DNA from 4 places in the Streptomyces marianii genome. Region 3 is predicted to be linked to each of the others. Evidence: riboswitches for the same ligand, from Rfam matches in the RefSeq annotation. Region 3 holds a riboswitch; each other region holds the start of a gene.

Region 1 (5,188 bases), 3.3 Mb from region 3:
GATCCCGATCGCCCTGTTCATGGGCGTCTACCTGCGGACGCTGCGGCCGGGCAGGGTCACCGAGGTCTCGGTCGTCGGCGTCGCTCTGCTGCTGCTCGCGATCATCGCGGGCGGCTGGGTCGCCGACTCCTCCCTGGCGGGCTTCTTCACCCTGGAGCCGAGCACCCTGGTCGTATGGATGGTGATCTACGGATTCCTGGCCTCCGTACTCCCGGTCTGGCTGCTGCTGGCGCCGCGCGACTACCTCTCCACCTTCATGAAGGTGGGCACCATCGTGCTCCTCGCGCTGGGCGTGGTCATCGCGATGCCGACGCTGAAGATGCCGGCCGTCACCGAGTTCGCGGGCAACGGCCAGGGACCGGTGTTCGCCGGCTCGCTGTTCCCGTTCGTCTTCATCACCATCGCGTGCGGTGCCCTCTCCGGCTTCCACTCCCTGGTCTCCTCGGGCACCACCCCGAAGATGATCCAGAAGGAGACCCAGATCCGGATGATCGGCTACGGCGCGATGCTGACCGAGTCGTTCGTCGCGGTGATGGCGATGATCTGCGCCTGCATCCTCGACCCGGGACTGTACTTCGCGATCAACTCCCCCGCCGGGGTCGTCGGTACCACGGTGGACTCCGCCTCCCAGGCGGTCGCGAACCTCGGCTTCACCATCTCCCCCGAGCAGTTGACGCAGGCCGCGAAGGACGTCGAGGAGGCGAGCCTGCTCTCCCGCACCGGTGGCGCGCCGACCTTCGCGCTCGGCATGTCGGAGATCTTCTCCGCCGTCATCGGCGGCGGTGGACTGAAGGCGTTCTGGTACCACTTCGCGATCATGTTCGAGGCACTGTTCATCCTCACCACGGTCGACGCGGGCACCCGGGTGGGCCGCTTCATGCTCCAGGACACGCTGGGCAACGTCTACAAGCCGATGAAGCAGGTCAGTTGGAAGCCGGGCGTCTGGTTCGCGAGCGCGGTGGTCGTCGGCGGCTGGGGCTACTTCCTCTGGGTCGGCGTGCACGACCCGCTCGGCGGAATCAACCAGCTCTTCCCGCTCTTCGGCATCGCCAACCAGCTCCTCGCGGCCGTCGCCCTGGCCGTCTGCACCACGCTGCTGGTGAAGTCCGGACGTCTCAAGTGGGCGTGGGTCACGGCCGTCCCGCTCGCCTGGGACGCCACGGTCACCCTCACCGCCAGCTGGCAGAAGATCTTCTCCGGCGACCCGAAGGTGGGCTTCTTCGCCCAGCGCGACAAGTACCAGGCGGGCATCGACTCCGGCGAGGTGCTGGCTCCGGCGAAGTCGATGGACGACATGCACACCATCGTCACCAACTCGACCGTCGACGGGGTGCTCTGCGCACTGTTCGCCCTGCTCATCGTGGTGGTCCTGGCCGACGCCGGCCGGGTCTGCTTCAAGGCGGTCAGCGAGCCCGAGACCGTCCGGCTCGCCGAGGTCCCGTACGTCGAGTCGAAACTGGTCGCGCCCGCCGGGCTGTTCCCGACCAAGGAGGAGAAGGCGGAGCTCGCGGCGGTCGGTGCGGGCGCCGAGGCTGCGGGCACGGCAAGGCGTGAGTAGCGTGGGAGTCATGGCTGCGGTGAGCGGAGTACGGCGGGCGGTGGACTGGGTCCGCTGGTACGTGCGCGAGGTCTCGGGCGAGTCGGTGTACGACCGTTACGTGACCCATGCACGGTCGCACGACCCCGACGCGGAGGTCATGTCCCGCCGCGAGTTCGAACGCCGCCGCATGGACGAGCGGGAGTCGGACCCCCGCAAGGGATTCCGCTGCTGCTGAACGCCCCCGCCGGCGGACGCACACGGGCCTCCGCGTTCCCTCCGGGAACGCGGAGGCCCGTCGCCGTGACCGTGGAGCCCTCGGCCCGGCTTCGCACGGACGCCCGGACCGGCCGGCCACCCGTGCCCGCCCGCCACGCGTGCCCTGGGCCCCGAGCGGGGCCACGACACAACATGTGGGGGGTTCCGCAACTCACCGCCCCCACATGTATGCTCATGCTCGCTGTCGCCGCAGGGGAATCCGGTGGGAATCCGGAACTGTCCCGCAACGGTGTGACGGCGTGCGCGGGGCCTGTTCCAGGTCCTCGTACGCCCGTGAGTCCGAGGACCTGCCGACGGTGCGCCCGGACCGTCCGGCTCGGGTGCCCAGACGTCCGGGCCTCGCGGAATAGGCCGGTGGACGCGGTCCACCCTGCCCGGGTGTGCGTCCGTGCCCCCTGCCCCGCCGGCCCTCAGCCGAGCGAGGGAGAGCACCCCGTGACCATCGCGCCGCCCGATCCTGCTTCAGCGCAGCTCGCCGACGGACCAGGCACCGCGCTCCTGCGGACCCTGACCGAGCTCACCGCGGACCTGCCCGACGCCGACCCCGGCCGGGTCGCCGCCGCCGCCCTCCGGGGCCGGCACGCGGGCTCGGACGAGGCCGAACTGCGCGAACTGGCCACGGAGGCGGCCGCCGGCCTGATCTCCGAGGACCCGGCGTACTCCCGGCTCGCGGCCCGGCTGCTCACCCTCACCATCGCGGAGGAGGCGGCCGGGCAGGGGGCGACCGCGTTCTCCGCCTCCATCGCCGTCGGAAGCCGCGAAGGACTGATCGCGGACCGCACGGCCGCGTTCGTGCGGGCCCACGCCCGGCGCCTCGACTCGCTGGTCGACCCGGCCGCCGACGACCGCTTCGGGTACTTCGGCCTGCGCACCCTCTACAGCCGCTATCTGCTCCGGCACCCCATCACCCGCGAGGTCATCGAGACCCCGCAGTACTTCATGCTGCGCGTCGCCTGCGGTCTCGCCGAGGACGAGTCCCCGCGCGCGCTGGACGAAGTGGCCTCCCTCTACGGGCTGATGAGCCGCCTCGACTACCTGCCGTCCTCCCCCACGCTCTTCAACTCCGGCACCCGGCACCCCCAGATGTCGTCCTGCTACCTGCTGGACTCGCCGCTGGACGAGCTGGACTCCATCTATGAGCGCTACCACCAGGTGGCACGGCTCTCGAAGCACGCCGGCGGCATCGGGCTGTCGTACTCCCGCATCCGCTCCCGCGGTTCGCTCATCCGCGGCACCAACGGGCACTCCAACGGCATCGTGCCCTTCCTCCGCACACTGGACTCGTCGGTGGCGGCCGTCAACCAGGGAGGCCGGCGCAAGGGCGCGGCCTGCGTCTACCTGGAGACGTGGCACGCGGACATCGAGGAGTTCCTGGAGCTGCGCGACAACACGGGCGAGGAGGCGCGCCGCACGCACAACCTCAACCTGGCGCACTGGATCCCCGACGAGTTCATGCGCCGGGTGAACGCCGACGCCGAGTGGTCGCTGTTCTCCCCCGCGGACGTGCCCGACCTCGTGGACCTCTGGGGCGACGACTTCGACGCCGCCTACCGCAGGGCGGAGGCCGCCGGGCTCGCCCGCCGCACCATCCCCGCCCGTGAGCTCTACGGGCGCATGATGCGCACCCTCGCCCAGACCGGAAACGGCTGGATGACCTTCAAGGACGCCTCCAACCGCACCGCCAACCAGACCGCGGAGCCCGGCACCGTCGTCCACTCCTCCAACCTCTGCACCGAGATCATCGAGGTCACGGACGACGGCGAGACCGCCGTGTGCAACCTCGGCTCGGTCAACCTCGGCGCGTTCGTGGTGCGGGACGCCGCCGACGGCGAGGACGTGATCGACTGGGAGCGGCTGGACGACACCGTCCGCACCGCCGTCACCTTCCTCGACCGGGTGGTCGACATCAACTTCTACCCGACCGAACAGGCCGGCCGCTCCAACGCCAAGTGGCGCCCGGTGGGCCTCGGCGCCATGGGCCTCCAGGACGTGTTCTTCAGCCTGCGCATGCCCTTCGACTCCGCCGAGGCGAAGGCCCTGTCGACGCGGATCGCGGAGCGGATCATGCTGGCCGCCTACGAGGCGTCCTGCGACCTCGCGGAGCGCAACGGGCCACTCCCGGCCTGGGAGCGGACCCGCACCGCCCGCGGGGTGCTGCACCCCGACCACTACGACGCCGAGCTCGCCTGGCCGGAGCGCTGGGCCGCACTGCGCGGGCGCGTCGCCGCCACCGGCCTGCGCAACTCGCTCCTCCTCGCGATCGCGCCGACGGCGACGATCGCGTCGATCGCGGGTGTGTACGAGTGCATCGAGCCGCAGGTCTCCAACCTCTTCAAGCGCGAGACGTTGTCGGGCGAGTTCCTCCAGGTGAACTCCTATCTGGTGGACGACCTGAAGAAGCTCGGCGTCTGGGACGCGCAGACGCGTGAGGCGCTGCGCGACTCGGGCGGCTCGGTGCAGGGCCTGAACTGGATCCCCGCGGAGGTCCGGGCGTTGTACCGCACCGCCTGGGAGATCCCCCAGCGCGGCCTGATCGACATGGCGGCGGCGCGCACGCCGTTCCTCGACCAGTCCCAGTCGCTGAACCTGTTCCTGGAGACGCCGACCATCGGCAAGCTCTCCTCGATGTACGCGTACGCGTGGAAGCAGGGCCTGAAGACCACGTACTACCTGCGTTCCCGTCCCGCGACCAGGATCGCCCGCGCCGCCTCGGGCGCGGCGCCGGCCGCCGCCATCCCCGTCCAGCAGGCCGCCGACCCCGATGCCGTCGCCTGCTCCCTGGAGAACCCGGAGTCCTGCGAGGCCTGCCAGTAGCTCCGCCCGCCATCCGCACACCACCGCTGGAGGACGGCGCCCCGCGCCGACTGCTATGAACGACAAGAACCTGCTCGACCCGGGCTTCGAGCTGACGCTGCGCCCGATGCGCTACCCGGATTTCTACGACCGCTACCGGGACGCCATCAAGAACACCTGGACGGTGGAGGAGGTCGACCTCCACTCGGACGTCGCCGACCTCGCCAAGCTCACCCCGGGCGAGCAGCACCTGATCGGTCGCCTGGTCGCCTTCTTCGCGACCGGCGACTCGATCGTCGCGAACAACCTCGTGCTGACGCTGTACAAGCACATCAACTCCCCCGAGGCGCGCCTGTACCTGTCGCGGCAGCTCTTCGAGGAAGCCGTGCACGTCCAGTTCTATCTGACGCTGCTGGACACCTATCTGCCCGATCCCGAGGACCGCGCCGCGGCCTTCGCCGCGGTGGAGAACATCCCGTCGATCCGGGAGAAGGCCCAGTTCTGCTTCCGGTGGATGGACTCGGTCGAGAAGATCGACCGGCTGGAGACGCAGGCCGACCGCCGCCGCTTCCTGCTGAA
Region 2 (5,188 bases), 4.4 Mb from region 3:
TCCGGCCGGGAGATATGGGCGTTGCGCTCGTCGGCCCAGCTCTGCAGGGCGGTCATGCACGCGTGGTCCAGATGGCGCACCCCGGAGAGGTCGAGCTCCACATGCCGCTGCGGCAGGGCGTCCAGGGTGTCCAGGATGCGGGGCAGCCGCAGGAACGTGGCGTTGCCGCTTAGCCGGACCCGGACAGGCCCGATGCCGCTGTCGGACACGGAGATGTGGACGTGGGACATGGCCCAGGCCGTCTTGACGACGGCGAGGAGCAGACCGATGAGCACGCCCTCGAACATGTTCGTCGTCACGATCGCCGCCGCGGTGACGACCAGGATGACCGCCTCGCCGCGGTGGTCCCGCCACAGCGGCCCGATCTCCTTCACCGGGATCAGCTTCCACCCCGCGTGGATCAGGACGCCGGCGAGCGCGGCGGTCGGGACGTAGGAGAGCGCCTGCGGGAGGAAGGCCGCGAACAGCAGCAGCCACACGCCGTGGAGCACGCGGGAGAGCTTGGTGCGCGCACCGGCCTGGACGTTCGCGGAGCTGCGCACGATCACCGCGGTCATCGGCAGGGAGCCGAGCAGACCGCAGACGCTGTTGCCCGCCCCCTGCGCCATCAGCTCCTTGTCGTAGTCGGTGCGGCGACCCGAGTGGAGCCGGTCGACGGCGCTCGCGCTGAACAGGCTCTCGGCCGAGGCGATCAGCGCGAACGCCACGACCGTGGCCGCGAGTCCTACGTCGGCGAGCCGCGTCGCGTCGGACAGGCCGGGCGGCTGGATCGCGTGCAGCAGCCCCGTGACCTCGACCCGTGCGATGGGCAGGTCGAACAGGGCGGTCAGAGCGGTGGCGACGCCCACCGCGACCAGCGCTCCCGGCACCACCCGCGCCCGTCCCGAGACCCGCGGCCACACGGCGATGAGCCGCGCCGTTCCCACGCCCACGGCGAGGGCCAGGAGTGCGTTCTGCGAGGTGACGGTGGCGAGGACGAGCCGCGGCAGACCCGCGAGGTCGGCCAGTCCGCCGCCCGGAGCCTTGGCGTCCGCCAGCGCGTAGAGCTGGCCGGCGATCAGGACCAGCCCGATACCGGCGAGCATGCCCTGGACGACGGCCAGGGAGATCGCGCGGAACCACCGGCCGAGCCGCAGGGCGCCGAGCACGAGTTGGATCAGCCCGGCGCCGAGCACGATCACGCCGAGGGCGGGCAGCCCGTAGTCGGACACCGCCGTGAAGACGAGGACGGTCAGTCCCGCGGCGGGGCCGCTGACCTGGAGGCTGCTGCCGGGCAGCAGCCCGGTGACCAGACCGCCGACGATGCCGGTGATGAGGCCGAGTTCGGCCGGGACGCCGGAGGCGACGGCCACGCCCACGCACAGCGGCAGGGCGACGAGGAAGACGACGAGGGAGGCGGTGACGTCGGCGCGGAGGGTGCGCCGTTGCTCTGCAGTGATCAGGGGCATGGCGTTCTTTCAGGAGGTGAGGAAGGAACGTCGTGGGCGTCCGGGCCGGTGCGGCGGGCACCGCGGTGCGCGGCCGCCGGCGCCGGCGGCCGGGGTGCCGGCCCGGATCACAGGGGCCGGAAGGTGCGGCCGTCCGCCGCGCAGGCGAGGACCTCGCCGGACTCGACCGTGTAGAACCAGGCATGCAGCCGCAGCCGGCCCGAGTCCAGCCGCCGGGCGACGCAGGGGTAGGTCCGCAGATGGCCGAGCTGGGTGAGGACGTGCCGCTGCACGGCGGGCGTCAGTTCCTCGCCCGTGGACGGCTCGGGCGCGTCGTGCCCGGTGCGGTGCCCCGCCCTGGTGAGCCAGCGCCGTACCAGCGGCATGCTCCGGACGTCCTGCTCCCGCAGCAGGCCCTGGACGGCGCCGCAGTGCGAGTGCCCGCACACGACGATGTCGGGCACTTCCAGGGCCTCCAGGGCGAACTCCAGGCTGCCCCCGACGGCGCAGGCCGCCCGCGGCTGCCAGGGCGGGACGATGTTCCCGGCGGTGCGTACCTCGAACACGTCGCCGGGCCGGGCGCCGGTGATCAGCGAAGGGACCACCCGGGAGTCGGAACAGGTGATGAACAGCGCCTGGGGCCGCTGCCCCCGCGCGAGCGCCGCGTAGGCGTCCTGCTGGCCCGCGATCCGCGCGGGGAACTGCCGGGCGTGCTCGATGAGTGACTGCATGGTCGTACCTCGGTCTCTTCGATGCGGAACGGGTCTGCCTCGTCGAAGAGGGGTGCGCCGCGGTGGCCCTGACGCCTCGTGACGAGGGCGTCGGCCGCACCGGACGTCCGTCCCGGGGCGCGCGGGGGCTGTGTCCCGGCGGCTCGGGGGGAGGGTCGGCGTCCGGTGGCGCACCTGCCGGTCAGCAGCGGAACGACTGCAGGGTGCTCAGGGTCGGCGCCGGTGCGGCGCCCGGGTTCCGGCTGTGTCTCGCGGTCCAGGCCGACGTACCGCGCGGGGGGCCCGTCGTCTCGTCCGGGGCGCCGCCGCCGTGGCCCGTGTTCCCGTAGCCGGGGCCGGCGGGGGCCTGGGCGCCGAGCGGGGTCAGCCGCGAGGGATGGTTGCGCGGGTCGTACTCGTCGTGGTGGAGCCCGGCGCCGTCGGCGCGGACGACCACGGCCGCGGTGTGGGGGTTCCTGTTCTCGGTCGAGACGACGGCCGCCTCGGCCCGGGGTGCGTCAGGGGTGGCGCACAGCGGAGTCACCACGTGCAGCAGCACCGCGCAGATCAGCAGAACGCCCGCTGACACACGTGAGATCACCGCCGGACTCCTTGGATGTCAGTGCTGCGCCGGGCCGAACATTACCGTTCCTTTGCCTCGTTTTCCGGTTGATTACCGCGTTTTTTGCAGTATGTGGTGTTGTCAGCCTGGTTCGCCCGGTGTTCGGGTGCCACCGGTGGGCGTCCGTTCGCGGTACGGCCGACGGCTCTCCGTGGTCCCGGCCGCGGGGCGTGACGGGTCGTCCGGGCCGCCGGATCCGGACGCGGCGTGGACACGGCACGGGATTCTGCGATGATGTCCGCCGTAAAAGGCGACGGCGGAACGAGGAAGCCGGTGTGAATCCGGCGCGGTCCCGCCACTGTGATCGGCGAGCGGACCCCGAACGGACCACTGCCCGGATGCGGGTGGGAAGGCCGGGGCGAGCGGTGACCCGAGAGCCAGGAGACTCACGCGGTCGCCTCCTCGAGCTGACTGGGGCGGATTTCCCCGGAGGGGAGTGCTTGTCGTCGTGCCCAGGGGACCAGTGGACACCGGCCCGGTGCCGTGCCGGGTCGTCGTGTGCCGGGACTGCTGCTGCGGCAGTCCCAAGGTGACCGGAGTCGACCACGCGCAGCAGACCGCGCGTCTCGCGGAACAGGCGCCGGTGCGGATCTCCGACTGCCTGGACGTGTGCGACCAGGCGAACGTCGTCGTCGTGCAGCCGTCGGCCGAGGGCCGGGCCGCGGGCGGGCGTCCGGTCTGGTTCGGACTGGTGAACGATCCGGCCGCGACCGAGGACGTGGCCGCGTGGGTACGCGCGGGCGGGCCGGGGCTCGCCGAGATGCCGGACATCCTCGGGCTGTACGCCTTCACCCCGCCACGGCGCGTCCGTTCCGGGCGGCTCCGTGACGCCGGCTGAGCCGGCGGGCCCCTCGCCTCACGAGCGCGCCCTGCGGACGTGCGACCGCGTCAGGCGGCGTACGCCCGCTTCCGACTGACGTCCCACCACTTCCGCCGACCGTAGCGACCGTTCCTCCGGAGCGGCGCCGGTAGCTCCTCCCCGGCGGTCCGGCGCGACCGCGCCCGGACCCGCCGGGGCCCGGCCGCCCTCCGGCTCCCTACCGCGGTGAGAGGACCCACTCCCATGATGGGCACACGCCCGAAGTTCCTGCTGTCCGCCCGTTGCGCACGGTCTGCCGGGGCTGCGCCCCACCACGGGGCGGGTGCTGCTGGACGGGGAGGACAGGGGAGGACATACGGCGGATGCCGGGCAGGCACCTGGCGCGCCGGCCGGCGGCCGTACTGCGTGCCGGGCCCGCCGGAACCCCGCGTGGACCGCCTCAGCCGTCCACCGGAAGTCCCCGGGCTTCCTTGATGCGCTTCATGATGATCTGGGAGTTGACCTCGGTGACGCCGGACAGCGCCGTCAGCTTCTCGATCCACAGCCGTTCGTAGGCGCGGAGATCGCTCACCGCGATCCGCAGCAGGCACCCCGGGCTGCCGAACAGGCGGTGCGCCTCGATGACGTCCGGGATGTCCTGCAGGGCCGACTCGAAGGACTCGACCACCTCGCGGTCGCGCGCCACCTCGATGGAGACCAGCACCTCGAACCCCCGGTCGACCGCATCGGGGTCGATCACCGCCCGGTAGCCCTGGATCACGCCGTCCTGCTCCAGCTGCCGTACGCGGCGCATGCAGGGCGACGGCGTGAGGCCGACGCGCTGCGCCAACTCCTGGTTGCTCAGCCGGCCGTCGTTCTGGAGCTCGCGCAAGATTGCCCTGTCGATCTCGTCCATGGCGCAATTATCCCCCACACTTCTCGGCCAGGCAGGGTTGAAGCAGCGATCAAATTGCGCCCTGTAACTCCTATGATTGCGTCGACTGCTCCGGCCACCCCCCGGAGCCAGCCATGGGGCGCTGCCCGGCCGGCGCCATGAGCGAGGCCGGGCCGCGTGCCCCGTCGGAACAGCCGCCCCACTGCGGCACGACGCCGCACGAAGGAGGACGCACCGTGGGACGCATGGTCGTCATCAGCACCGGAGGGACGATAGCCAGCCGCTGGCAGGGTTCCGGTTTCGCCGCCGACGCGAACGGGGGAGAGGTCATGGCCACCGCCCCGCTGCCGGAGGGCATCAGCGTCGAGGTCGTGGACCTCTTCAGTGTGAACAGCCCCCGGCTCACCACCCACCATCAGCTGACCCTCCTCCGCACGGTCCACGAGGTGCTCGCGGACCCCGGTGTCGACGGAATCGTCGTCACCCACGGCACCGACACGCTCGAGGAGTCCGCCTTCCTCGTGGACCTCCACCACGACGACCCGCGACCGGTGGTCTTCACCGGCGCGCAGCTCCCGCTCGGGGCGACGGACGGCGACGGTCCCGGCAATCTCCACGACGCCCTGCTGACCGCCGCGACGACCCGCGGTCTGGGCGTCGTGATCGCCTTCGACGGCAAGGTGCACCCGGCCCGCGGCACGGTCAAGACGCAGACCCTCGCCCCCGACGCCTTCG
Region 3 (5,188 bases):
GCCTGCGCCTGCCCCGCCACGCCCGGCACCGCGAGCACGGCGCCGAGCGCGAGGAGGAGCGCGGTCAGTCGCCTGCGCATCACTGCTGCTTGCTCTTCCGGCGGCCGCTGATCAGGATGCCTATGCCGGCACCGGCCGCCAGGCCGGCGCCGACGATCCACCAGATCCCGGCACTGTCACCGCCCTTGTGCTCCTCGCCCGCGTCGCTCTTCGTCCGCGGAGCCGGCGGCTCGGTGGTGGAGGCCGGCGCGGGACCGGTCGCGTTGAGCTGCCGTACGAGGTCGGCGCCGCCGAAGTCCCGCGGGTCGTCGCCGTGGGCGTGCGCGGCGAGGATCAGCTGCGCGTACGCCGCCGGGCCGCCTTCCTTCGCCCACGCGGCGGAGTTCTTCCCCAGCCACTGGACCGCCCTGTCCGCCTTGTCGCCGTGCCCGGCGGCCGAGAGCGCGAGGACCGCGTCCGCGGTGTTGCCGAAGTCCGGGAGCGGGGCCGGGTCGGCGGCGCCCGGCATCGGCGGCGAGTCCAGATGGCCGGACTTCGCCAGTGCCGCGGCCAGGTACGCGGCGCCGTTGCGGGCCGACTGCTCCGGGGTGGCCTTCGCCGGGGAGGCGCAGGCGGCGCGGCCGCCGTCCGGCTCCGGGCCGGAGACGACCAGGCCGCGGCCCAGCCCGGCGAGTACGGCGGCCGCGGTGGCGTCGCCGTTGGCGAGGAGCTTTCCGGCCTTGTCCGGCTGGTAGGCGAACGCACCGCCGCCGGCCTTGTCCGCACACGGCACGGCGAACGTGACCAGCGCGTCGAACGGGCTCTTGCCGCTCTTCGACTTCACCTCGCCGGGCCGCGCCTTGGCCGCGGCGAAGGCGCCGATCACGACGGACGTGGAGTTCGCGTCGGACGGCATGCCGGGGTTGTAGCTCCAGCCGCCGTCCTCGTTCTGCACGGACTTCAGCCACTCGAGGCCCTTGTTCACGGCGTCCCCGTGGCCGCCGAGGGCACGCAGGGCCTGTACCGCCGCCGCGGTGGCGTTGGTGTCCAGCATCGTCTTCGCGTCGCACGGCCTGGACGCGTCCGCACGGTAGGAGGCGAAGCCGCCGTTCTCGCACTGCTGCCCGGTGAGCCACCCGACGGCCTGCTCTGCGGGCACGGTCTTGGCGACGTCCTGGGCGAGCAGGGCCAGCGACTGCCGCCACACCCCGTCGTAGGTCGGGTCCTTCGTGCCGTAGAGCCCGGCCGGGAGCGCGGCCGAGGGGGAGGGGGTGGGGGCGGCCGTCGCTGCCGGAGCAGCGGCCACGCAGAACACGGCGGAAGCGGCGGCGAGCGCTGCTGCGCTGCGGCGAACGGACATGGCGGGCTGGGCCTCTCCTGCGGGGAGCCGGGCACAGGCACGCTGGGGTACCAGGCTCCGGCCCCGTATTCCTCGACGGTGCCTGCCAGCGGGCCGGTCCCGATGGCACGAGCCGGTCACGGCCGGTACGGGGCATTCCGACTCGCCGCCTGCGACGGCGGCTCACGGCTGCGGGTCAGTGCCGGATTCGCACCGGCTTCCCCCCGTACGGGTGTGATGACGACTCGCACACTCTACCGGCCCGTAATCCCCGCCCCTCGGGACGGTCGGCCGGGTAGGGCAGGAGGCCCTCGGCGGCCCCGCCCACCGGGCCTCGCGCTGATCTCGGCGGGGCCGGGTGGCTTGTGCGAGGGTCCGGCTCGGGTGTCGGCGGGGCCGGGTGGTCGAGGGTCCGGCTCGGGCGGGGCCGGGGGTGGCCGGCGTGACGGGTCCGGCTCGGGTGTCGGCGCGGCCCGGCGGTCGAGGGTCCGGCTCGGGCGGGCCTCGACCCGAGCCGTGCTCACGCAGCCCTCGCACTCCGGCTCAGCCGACCGCGGTGTACGCCACCGGGGCGCTGCCCGGCACCGCCTCCACCCGGCCCAGTTTCACCAGGCGGCGCAGATGGGCCTCGGCCTCCGAGACGGCGATGGTGCGGGAGCCGTAGGGGATCTCGTCCCACGGCCGGTTCCACTCCATGCGCTCCGCCAGCTGCCAGGGGGTCAGCGGTGCGGCGAGGAGGGACAGCAGCCCGGTCAGCCGCTCCTCGTGGTGGGCGAGGAGCTCCCGGACCCGTGCCGGGGCGTCGGTGAAGGCGTGCTGGTGCGCCGGGAGCACCTCGGCGGCGCCGAGGCGGCCGACGCGTTCCAGCGAGTCCAGGTAGTCGCCGAGGGGGTCGGTGACCGCGGAGTCGTCGGGGTCCTCGTACAGGCCGATGTGCGGGCTGATGCCGGGGAGCAGATGGTCGCCGGAGAAGAGGCGGCCGCGGCCGGGGAGGTTCGCCGGATGCTCCTCCTCCAGGTGCAGGCACACATGGCCGGGCGTGTGACCGGGAGTCCAGATCGCCCGCAGCCTCCGCCCGGCGAGGTCCAGCAGCTCGCCGGGTGCGATCTCGCGGTCGGGCAGGGCCACCCGCAGCCCGGGGAGGGCTCGCATCCGGCCGCGCTCGCGGGCCGCGAGCAGCGGGGCGAGGTGCTCCTCCGGCGCGCCGACGGCGGTGAGCTTCCCGGCCAGGTAGTCGAGCCAGGCCCCGGGCCGGGCCTCCCGGGTGCGGCGGACGACGGCGATGTCGGCCGCGTGCATCGCGATCCACGCGCCGGACGCCTCGCGCACCCTGCCGGACAGCCCGTGGTGGTCCGGGTGGTGGTGGGTGACGAGCACGCCGTGGACGTCGGCCACCGCGAGGCCCAGTTCGGCGAGGCCGTCCGAGAGCGCCGTCCAGGACGCGGGGTCGTCCCATCCGGTGTCGACGAGGACGGGCCCGCGGCCGGTGTCCAGGACGTGGACCAGCGTGTGGCCCAGGGGGTTGTCCGGGATGGGGACCTTGAGGGACCAGACACCGCCGCCGTGCTCCGTCACCCGCGTCATCGGCTCCCCATCCTCCCGGCCGGGCCCAAGAACGAGAACCCGTTCCAATGGTCGCCCAAGTCGACTTCATTGCAAAGGGCTCGGCGGTGGTGCGGGGCCGGGAGCGCCGGTCCGCGCCCGCGCCTCTGCTTCCCGGGAGCGCCGGTTCACGCCCGCGTCGCTGCTTCCCTGGAGCGCCGGTCCGCACACGCGCCCCTGCTTCCCTGGAGCGGGTTCCGGCCGTGGACTCCTCCGGCGGGAACTGGTATCTGTTCAGGCGGTTGGCCAATCTGAAATGCCGTCAGAAAAATGGAGCGCTCGGAGAGCCGGGGCCGCGGGAGGCAGTCGTCATGTCCGAACTGGTGGAGCACGGGAAACTCTTCATCGGCGGGGAGTTGGTCGATCCCCTCGGCGCGGACACCATCGAGGTGGTCTCGCCGCACACCGAGCAGGTCATCGGACGCGTCCCGCACGCCTCGCGGGCCGACGTGGACCGGGCGGTCGCGGCCGCCCGTGCCGCCTTCGACCGCGGGCCCTGGCCGAGGACGCCGCTCGAGGAGCGCATCGAGGTCGTCGGCAGGATCAAGGACGCGATCGCCGCACGGCACGAGGAGATCGCCCGCTCCATCAGCTCCCAGAACGGATCGCCGTACTCCTGGAGCGTCCTGGCCCAGGCGCTCGGCGCCATGATGGTCTGGGACGCGGCCATCACCGTCGCCCGCGGCTTCACCTACGAGGAGCGGCGCGGCGGAGTCCTCGGCCCCCTCCTCGTCCTGCGTGAACCGGTCGGCGTGGTCGCCGCCGTGGTCCCCTGGAACGTCCCGCAGTTCGTCGCCGCGGCCAAGCTCGCGCCCGCCCTGCTATCCGGCTGCGGTGTGGTCCTGAAGCCCTCGCCCGAGACCCCGCTGGACGCCTACATCCTGGCCGACATCGTCCGCGAGGCCGGCCTGCCCGAGGGCGTGCTGTCGATCCTCCCCGCCGACCGCGAGGTCAGCGAGTACCTCGTCGGGCATCCCGGCGTCGACAAGGTCTCCTTCACCGGCTCGGTCCCTGCCGGCCGGCGCGTGATGGAGGTCGCCGCCCGCAACCTCACCCGCGTCACCCTCGAACTCGGCGGCAAGTCCGCCGCGGTGATCCTGCCGGACGCGGACCTGGAGACGGCCGTCCAGGGAATCGTCCCGGCGGCCTGGATGAACAACGGCCAGGCGTGTGTGGCCCAGACGCGCATCCTCGTCCCGCGCCCCCGCTACGACGAGTTCGCCGACGCCTTCGCCGCGGCGGCCGGGGCCCTGGTGACCGGCGACCCGCTGGACCCGGCGACCCAGGTCGGTCCGCTCGTCGCCAGCCGCCAGCAGCAGAGGTCGCTCGGCTACATCGCGCTCGGCCAGGAGGAGGGCGCCAAGGTCCTCGCCGGTGGCGGCCGCCCGGCCGGCCTCGACCGCGGCTGGTACGTCGAGCCGACCCTCTTCGGCGGCGTCGACAACGCCATGCGGATCGCCCGCGAGGAGATCTTCGGACCCGTCGTCTGCCTGCTGCCGTACGGCGACGAGGGCGAGGCCGCCGCGATCGCGAACGACTCCGAGTACGGGCTCAGCGGCAGCGTCTGGACGGCCGACGTCGAGCACGGCATCGACTTCGCGCGGCGGGTCAGGACCGGGACGTACAACGTCAACACGTTCAGCCTCGACATGCTTGGCCCGTTCGGCGGATACAAGAACTCCGGGCTGGGTCGGGAGTTCGGTCCCGAGGGGTACGGCGAGTACTTTGAGCACAAAATGGTTCATTTGCCGTCGGGATACGGGAGCGAGAGCTGATGGGTGACCGCTGGCAGGTCGAGGTCGACCGTGGTGTGTGCATCGGTTCGGGGATGTGTGTCAGCAACGCGCCGGACGGCTTCAAGCTGGACGCCGCCCGCCAGTCGCACCCCACCGAACCGGAGACCGACGCGAACGAGGACATCCTCGCCGCGGCGGAGGGCTGCCCGGTCGAGGCCATCTCGATCCGGCTGCCGGGCAGCGGTGAGGCGGTGTTCCCGCCCGAGGAGTAGCCTCCTGCGGTCCGGTACCGGGAGCAGGGCGGGGAACATGGAGAGAGCAGAGGCCAGGCGGCTGATCGAACGTGCCCGGCAGGCCTTCGACGCCGGGGAGTGGCGGCAGTGCGCGGAGACCTACGAGCAGGTGCTCGCCCACTTCCCGGACGAGGAGGCCGGCGGCGTGTGGTGGTACGACGCGGCCCTCGCGTACAAGTTCCTGCGCGACTGGCCCAAGGCCTACGCGCTGGGGCGGGAGGCCGCGGCCCGGGCGCCGC
Region 4 (5,188 bases), 1.8 Mb from region 3:
CGGTGTCGCGCTCAGCGCCGTCACGACCCCGGCCAAGGGCACCCCGACGTTCGATCTGCCGTCCGGTGAGCTGGAGTTGGGGATCGGCATCCACGGCGAGCCCGGCCGGGAGAGGCGGCCGATGATGACGTCGCGGGAGATCGCGGACTTCGCGGTGAACGCGGTCCTGGAGGATCTGCAGCCGTCCAGTCCGGTGCTGGCGCTGGTCAACGGCATGGGCGCGACACCACTGCTGGAGCTGTACGGGTTCAACGCGGAGGTCCACCGGGTGCTCGCCGAGCGCGGAGTGCCGGTGGCCCGGACCCTGGTCGGCAACTACGTCACCTCGCTCGACATGGCCGGCTGCTCGGTGACGCTGTGCGAGGCGGACGAGGAGATCCTGCGGCTGTGGGACGCCCCCGTGGAGACGCCCGCGCTGCGCTGGGGCCGCTGAGCCATGCCCGGCCCGGCCGACGGCGGCTTCGCGCCCGCGGGCCGCGACGACGCGCGCGGGGAAGCCGGTGCGCCACGAGAAGGAGACGCTGTGCTCGACGCGGATTTCTTCCTCCGCTGGATGAACGCCCTGGCCGATGCGGTGGACCGCGAGGCGGGCCGGCTGACCGAGCTCGACGCCGCGATCGGGGACGCCGACCACGGAACCAATCTGCAGCGGGGTTTCACGGCGGTGAGGGCGGCGCTGGAGAAGGACGCGCCGGACACCCCCGGTGCCGTACTGATGCTGACCGGGCGGCAGTTGATCTCGACGGTCGGCGGGGCGTCGGGGCCGCTGTACGGGACGCTGCTGCGGCGGGCCGGCAAGGCGCTCGGTGAAGAGGCCGAGGTGTCGCGGGCGCAGCTCGCCGAGGCGCTGCGCGCGGGGATCGCGGCGGTGGCGCAGCTCGGCGGCGCGAAGGCCGGGGACAAGACGATGCTGGACGCACTGGAGCCCGCGGCCGCGGCGCTGGACGAGTCCTTCGCGGCCGCGCGGGAGGCCGCCGACGAGGGCGCGGCGGCGACCGTGCCGATGCTGGCCCGCAAGGGCCGGGCGAGCTATCTGGGCGAGCGCAGCATCGGGCACCAGGATCCGGGGGCGACGTCCTCCGCCCTGCTGGTCGGGGCCCTCGAGGAGGCCGCGCGATGACCGGCCCGGTCGGGATCGTCCTCGTCTCGCACAGCGCGCAGGTCGCGGAGTCGGTCGCCGACCTCGCCAGGAGGCTGGCCGGCGCGGGCGACGCCGTGCCGGTCGCCGCGGCGGGCGGGGTCGCGGACGGTGGTCTCGGCACCAGTCCGGAGCTGACGGCACGTGCCGCGCACCAGGTGGACAGGGGCGCCGGGGTGGCCGTGCTGGTCGACATCGGCAGCGCCGTGCTGACGGTCAAGGCGCTGCTGGCCGAGGGCGACGAACTTCCGGAGGGGACCAGGCTGGTGGACGCGCCGTTCGTGGAGGGCGCCGTGGCCGCGGTGGTCACCGCGGCCGCCGGTGCGGATCTGGACGCGGTGGAGGCGGCGGCCGTGGAGGCGTACGACTACCGCAAGGTGTGACCGTGAGCATCCGTGCGCGGCTTGTGATGCAGCTGGTCAACGCACTAATGTCGCAGGGCCTTGGTGAACGGGAAACCGGTGGAGTACCGGTGCGGCCCTCGCCACTGTGATCGGGAAGTCCGGCTCTCTCCGCAAGGAAGCCACTGGACCGCCACGGGAGACCGTGGTGTCCGGGAAGGCGGAGCCCGGGCGGCAGGACCCGTCAGCCAGGAGACCGGCCAGGGCGCGTTGTCCATCCACGAGGTGCTGGAGAGGGTCTCCCAACCATGCATATAGCCGAGGGGTATCTGCCCCCTGTGCACGCGGCCGCCTGGGGCGTCGCGTCCGCCCCCTTCGTGATCCACGGCGTACGGGCGCTCACCCGTGAGGTCAGGGCGAATCCCGAGTCCACCCTGCTGCTCGGCGCGTCGGGCGCCTTCACTTTCGTCCTGTCGGCGCTCAAGATCCCGTCCGTGACCGGCAGTTGCTCGCACCCGACCGGCACGGGGCTGGGCGCGATCCTGTTCCGGCCACCGATCATGGCCGTGCTCGGCACGATCACCCTGCTCTTCCAGGCGCTGCTGCTGGCCCACGGCGGACTGACCACGCTCGGTGCGAACGTGTTCTCGATGGCGATCGTCGGACCGTGGGCCGGGTTCGCGGTGTACGCGCTGCTGCGGCGGTCCGGAGTGCCGCTGATGGTGGGCGTGTTCTTCGGCGCGTTCGTCGCGGACCTGTCCACGTACTGCGTCACCAGCGTGCAGCTGGCGCTGGCGTTCCCCGACCCGGGCAGCGGCGTGGTCGGCGCCCTGGCCAAGTTCGGCGGCATCTTCGCGCTCACCCAGATCCCGCTGGCCGTCAGCGAGGGCCTGCTCACCGTGCTGGTGATGCGGCTGCTCGTGCAGTCCAGCAAGGGTGAGCTGACCCGCCTCGGAGTGCTCCTCCAGGGCGGGGCCGAGAAGGAGGCCGCGGTCCGATGAGCCGTAACGCGAAGATCAACACGCTGCTGCTGGCGATCGTGGCGGCGCTGGCGGCGCTGCCGCTCGCCCTCGGCCTGGGCGACCACAAGGAGGAACCCTTCACGGGCGCCGACGGGGAGGCGGAGACCGCCATCACGGAGATCGCGCCGGACTACGAGCCCTGGTTCGCGCCGCTGTACGAACCCCCTTCCGGGGAGGTCGAGTCGGCGCTGTTCGCCCTCCAGGCGGCTCTGGGTGCCGGTGTCCTGGCGTACTACTTCGGGCTGCGCAAGGGGCGCCGGCAGGGTGAGGCGCGGGCGGCGGCCGCCGGGGACGGGCGGGCGCCGGGCAGCGGCTCCGCCGGTGCGGCCGGTTCCGTCGGCTCGGGCGCGTAGCCGCCTATGCTGCCGATCGACGCGGCGGCGCACAGCAGCCGCTGGCGCCGCCGTCATCCGTGCGAGAAGGCGGCACTCGGGCTAGGGCTGACGGTCTGCGCCGTCTCACTGCCGCCGTGGCCGGGTGCCGTCCTGGTCGCCGCGGCGGCCGTGGCCGTACTGCTCGGGCCCGCCGGGGTGGCGCCGCGGCAGCTGTGGCGAGCGTGGCGCATTCCGCTGGGGTTCTGCGTCACGGGTGCGATTCCGCTGCTGTTCTCGGTGGGCGGCCCGGACGGATTCGTGGTGCTCGCGCCCGACGGCCCCGCCCACGCCGTACGGCTCCTGCTGCGGACGTCCGCCGCCTCGCTCGGGGTGCTGCTGTTCGCGTTCACCACGCCGGTGTCGGACCTGCTGCCGAGGCTGGTCCGGGCCGGGGTGCCCGGGCCCGTCGTGGACGTGGCCCTCGTGATGTACCGGATCGGCTTTCTGCTGCTCGACACCGTGCACCGGGTCCGGCAGGCCCAGGCGGCCCGGCTCGGGCACACGACCCGGGCGGCGGCCTGGCGGTCCCTCGCCGGGCTCGCCGCGACCGCGTTCGTGCGGGCCTTCGACCGGGCCCAGCGGCTGCAGACCGGGCTCGCCGGGCGCGGCTACGACGGGACGCTGCGGGTCCTGGTGCCGCCCGCGACGGTGTCGGCCCGCTTCCTGGCGGCGACCGCCGGGCTGCTCGCGGGGATCGTCGCCCTCACCCTCGTATTGGAAAGGTCCGTACTGTGAGCACGTCCGTGGACGAGAGCGCACCCGGGGCCGGGGTGCCCCTGGTGGAACTGGCCGGCGCGGGATTCTCCTACCCGGACGGCCCGCCGGTGCTGCGCGGTGTCGACTTCGCCGTGCCTGGAGGACGCTCCCTGGCGCTGCTGGGCCGCAACGGCAGCGGCAAGACGACCCTGATGCGGCTCCTCAGCGGCGGGCTGCACTGCGCGGAGGGCCGGCTCCTGCTGCACGGCGAGCCGGTGGTGTACGACCGCGGCGGGCTGAACCGGCTGCGGACGACGGTGCAGCTGGTCGTGCAGGATCCGGACGACCAGCTGTTCGCCGCGTCGGTGGGCCAGGACGTGTCGTTCGGGCCGATGAACCTGGGGCTGCCGGAGCGGGAGGTACGGGCCCGGGTCGCCGAGGCACTGGACGCCCTGGACATCACGGCACTGGAGGACCGCCCGACGCATCTGCTGTCGTACGGGCAGCGCAAGCGGGCCGCGATCGCGGGCGCGGTCGCCATGCGACCGCGTGTGCTGGTCCTGGACGAGCCGACCGCGGGACTCGATCCGCACGGGCAGGAGCGGCTGCTGGCGGCGCTGGAGCGGCTGCGGGAGGGCGGTACGACCGTGGTGATGGCCACGCACGACGTGGACCTGGCGCTGCGCTGGGCGGACGATGCCGCCGTGCTGTCCCCGGCCGGGCTGCGGACGGGGCCGGTCGCGGAGCTGCTGGCGGACCGGGAGCTGCTGGACTCGGCCCGGCTGCGCCTGCCGTGGGCGATGGCCGCGGAGGAGGTGCTGCGCGCCCACGGACTGCTGGATGCGGGCAGTCCGGGCCCGCGGACCCCGGAGGAACTGGACCGCTGGGCCGTGCCGGCGTAGCGCATCTCACCCGGGCCTCGTTGTGCAACTTGTTGCATAACGAGGTCTCCGGCGTCTACAAAAGGGGGCGACGCTCATTGCGCGAGGAGGCGCCCCGATGACCCCCACCCCGTACCCGCATCTGCTCAGCCCGCTCGACCTCGGTTTCACCACGCTCCCGAACCGGGTGCTCATGGGCTCGATGCACATCGGCCTGGAGGAGGCGGAGAACGGCTTCGAGCGCATGGCGGCCTTCTACGCCGAGCGTGCGCGCGGAGGTGTCGGACTGATCGTGACCGGCGGCATCTCCCCGAACGACGCGGGACGCCCCTACGACGGCGGCGCCAAGCTCACCACCGAGGAGGAGGCCGCGCAGCACCGCACGGTCACCGACGCGGTGCACGCGGCGGGCGGCCGGATCGCCATGCAGATCCTGCACTTCGGCCGCTACGCCTACCACCCCGAGCTGGTCGCGCCCAGCGCGTTGCAGGCCCCCATCAGCCCGTTCGTCCCCAACGCCCTCACCGACGAGCAGGTCGAGCAGACCATCGAGGACTACGTCCGCGCGGCGGAGCTGGCCAGGTCCGCGGGTTACGACGGCGTCGAGATCATGGGCTCCGAGGGCTACCTGATCAACGAGTTCATCGCGAACGCCACCAACCACCGGGACGACCGCTGGGGCGGCTCGTACGAGAACCGCACCCGCTTCCCCCGGGAGATCGTCCGCCGTACCCGC

The links. A riboswitch is a leader RNA that binds a small molecule or an ion and turns the genes downstream of it on or off. The one in region 3 is predicted to bind cobalamin.
Region 1: linked by a shared signal. The riboswitch ahead of FEF34_RS12570 (ribonucleoside-diphosphate reductase subunit alpha) and the one ahead of FEF34_RS27675 (prenyltransferase/squalene oxidase repeat-containing protein) in region 3 are both predicted to bind cobalamin.
Region 2: linked by a shared signal. The riboswitch ahead of FEF34_RS07445 ((2Fe-2S) ferredoxin domain-containing protein) and the one ahead of FEF34_RS27675 (prenyltransferase/squalene oxidase repeat-containing protein) in region 3 are both predicted to bind cobalamin.
Region 4: linked by a shared signal. The riboswitch ahead of FEF34_RS35795 (energy-coupling factor ABC transporter permease) and the one ahead of FEF34_RS27675 (prenyltransferase/squalene oxidase repeat-containing protein) in region 3 are both predicted to bind cobalamin.

Annotation. Positions count from the first base shown of each region.
Region 1 is NZ_VAWE01000001.1:2,815,446-2,820,633, forward strand. Features, by position in the region: gene FEF34_RS12560 (carbon starvation CstA family protein) at 1-1,558, shown strand, start outside; gene FEF34_RS12565 (YbdD/YjiX family protein) at 1,569-1,775, shown strand; cobalamin riboswitch at 1,985-2,125, shown strand; gene FEF34_RS12570 (ribonucleoside-diphosphate reductase subunit alpha) at 2,252-4,630, shown strand; gene FEF34_RS12575 (ribonucleotide-diphosphate reductase subunit beta) at 4,686-5,188, shown strand, end outside.
Region 2 is NZ_VAWE01000001.1:1,672,302-1,677,489, reverse strand. Features, by position in the region: gene FEF34_RS07460 (SulP family inorganic anion transporter) at 1-1,448, opposite strand, end outside; gene FEF34_RS07455 (carbonic anhydrase) at 1,556-2,158, opposite strand; gene FEF34_RS07450 (hypothetical protein) at 2,340-2,738, opposite strand; cobalamin riboswitch at 2,981-3,163, shown strand; gene FEF34_RS07445 ((2Fe-2S) ferredoxin domain-containing protein) at 3,208-3,597, shown strand; gene FEF34_RS07440 (Lrp/AsnC family transcriptional regulator) at 4,019-4,474, opposite strand; gene FEF34_RS07435 (asparaginase) at 4,690-5,188, shown strand, end outside.
Region 3 is NZ_VAWE01000001.1:6,081,191-6,086,378, forward strand. Features, by position in the region: gene FEF34_RS27670 (SCO2322 family protein) at 1-80, opposite strand, end outside; gene FEF34_RS27675 (prenyltransferase/squalene oxidase repeat-containing protein) at 80-1,339, opposite strand; cobalamin riboswitch at 1,453-1,589, opposite strand; gene FEF34_RS27680 (MBL fold metallo-hydrolase) at 1,862-2,902, opposite strand; gene FEF34_RS27685 (aldehyde dehydrogenase) at 3,232-4,695, shown strand; gene FEF34_RS27690 (ferredoxin) at 4,695-4,928, shown strand; gene FEF34_RS27695 (tetratricopeptide repeat protein) at 4,966-5,188, shown strand, end outside.
Region 4 is NZ_VAWE01000001.1:7,930,455-7,935,642, reverse strand. Features, by position in the region: gene dhaK (dihydroxyacetone kinase subunit DhaK) at 1-433, shown strand, start outside; gene dhaL (dihydroxyacetone kinase subunit DhaL) at 524-1,120, shown strand; gene FEF34_RS35800 (PTS-dependent dihydroxyacetone kinase phosphotransferase subunit DhaM) at 1,117-1,521, shown strand; cobalamin riboswitch at 1,566-1,758, shown strand; gene FEF34_RS35795 (energy-coupling factor ABC transporter permease) at 1,788-2,480, shown strand; gene FEF34_RS35790 (energy-coupling factor ABC transporter substrate-binding protein) at 2,477-2,854, shown strand; gene cbiQ (cobalt ECF transporter T component CbiQ) at 2,861-3,610, shown strand; gene FEF34_RS35780 (energy-coupling factor ABC transporter ATP-binding protein) at 3,607-4,473, shown strand; gene FEF34_RS35775 (NADPH-dependent 2,4-dienoyl-CoA reductase) at 4,571-5,188, shown strand, end outside.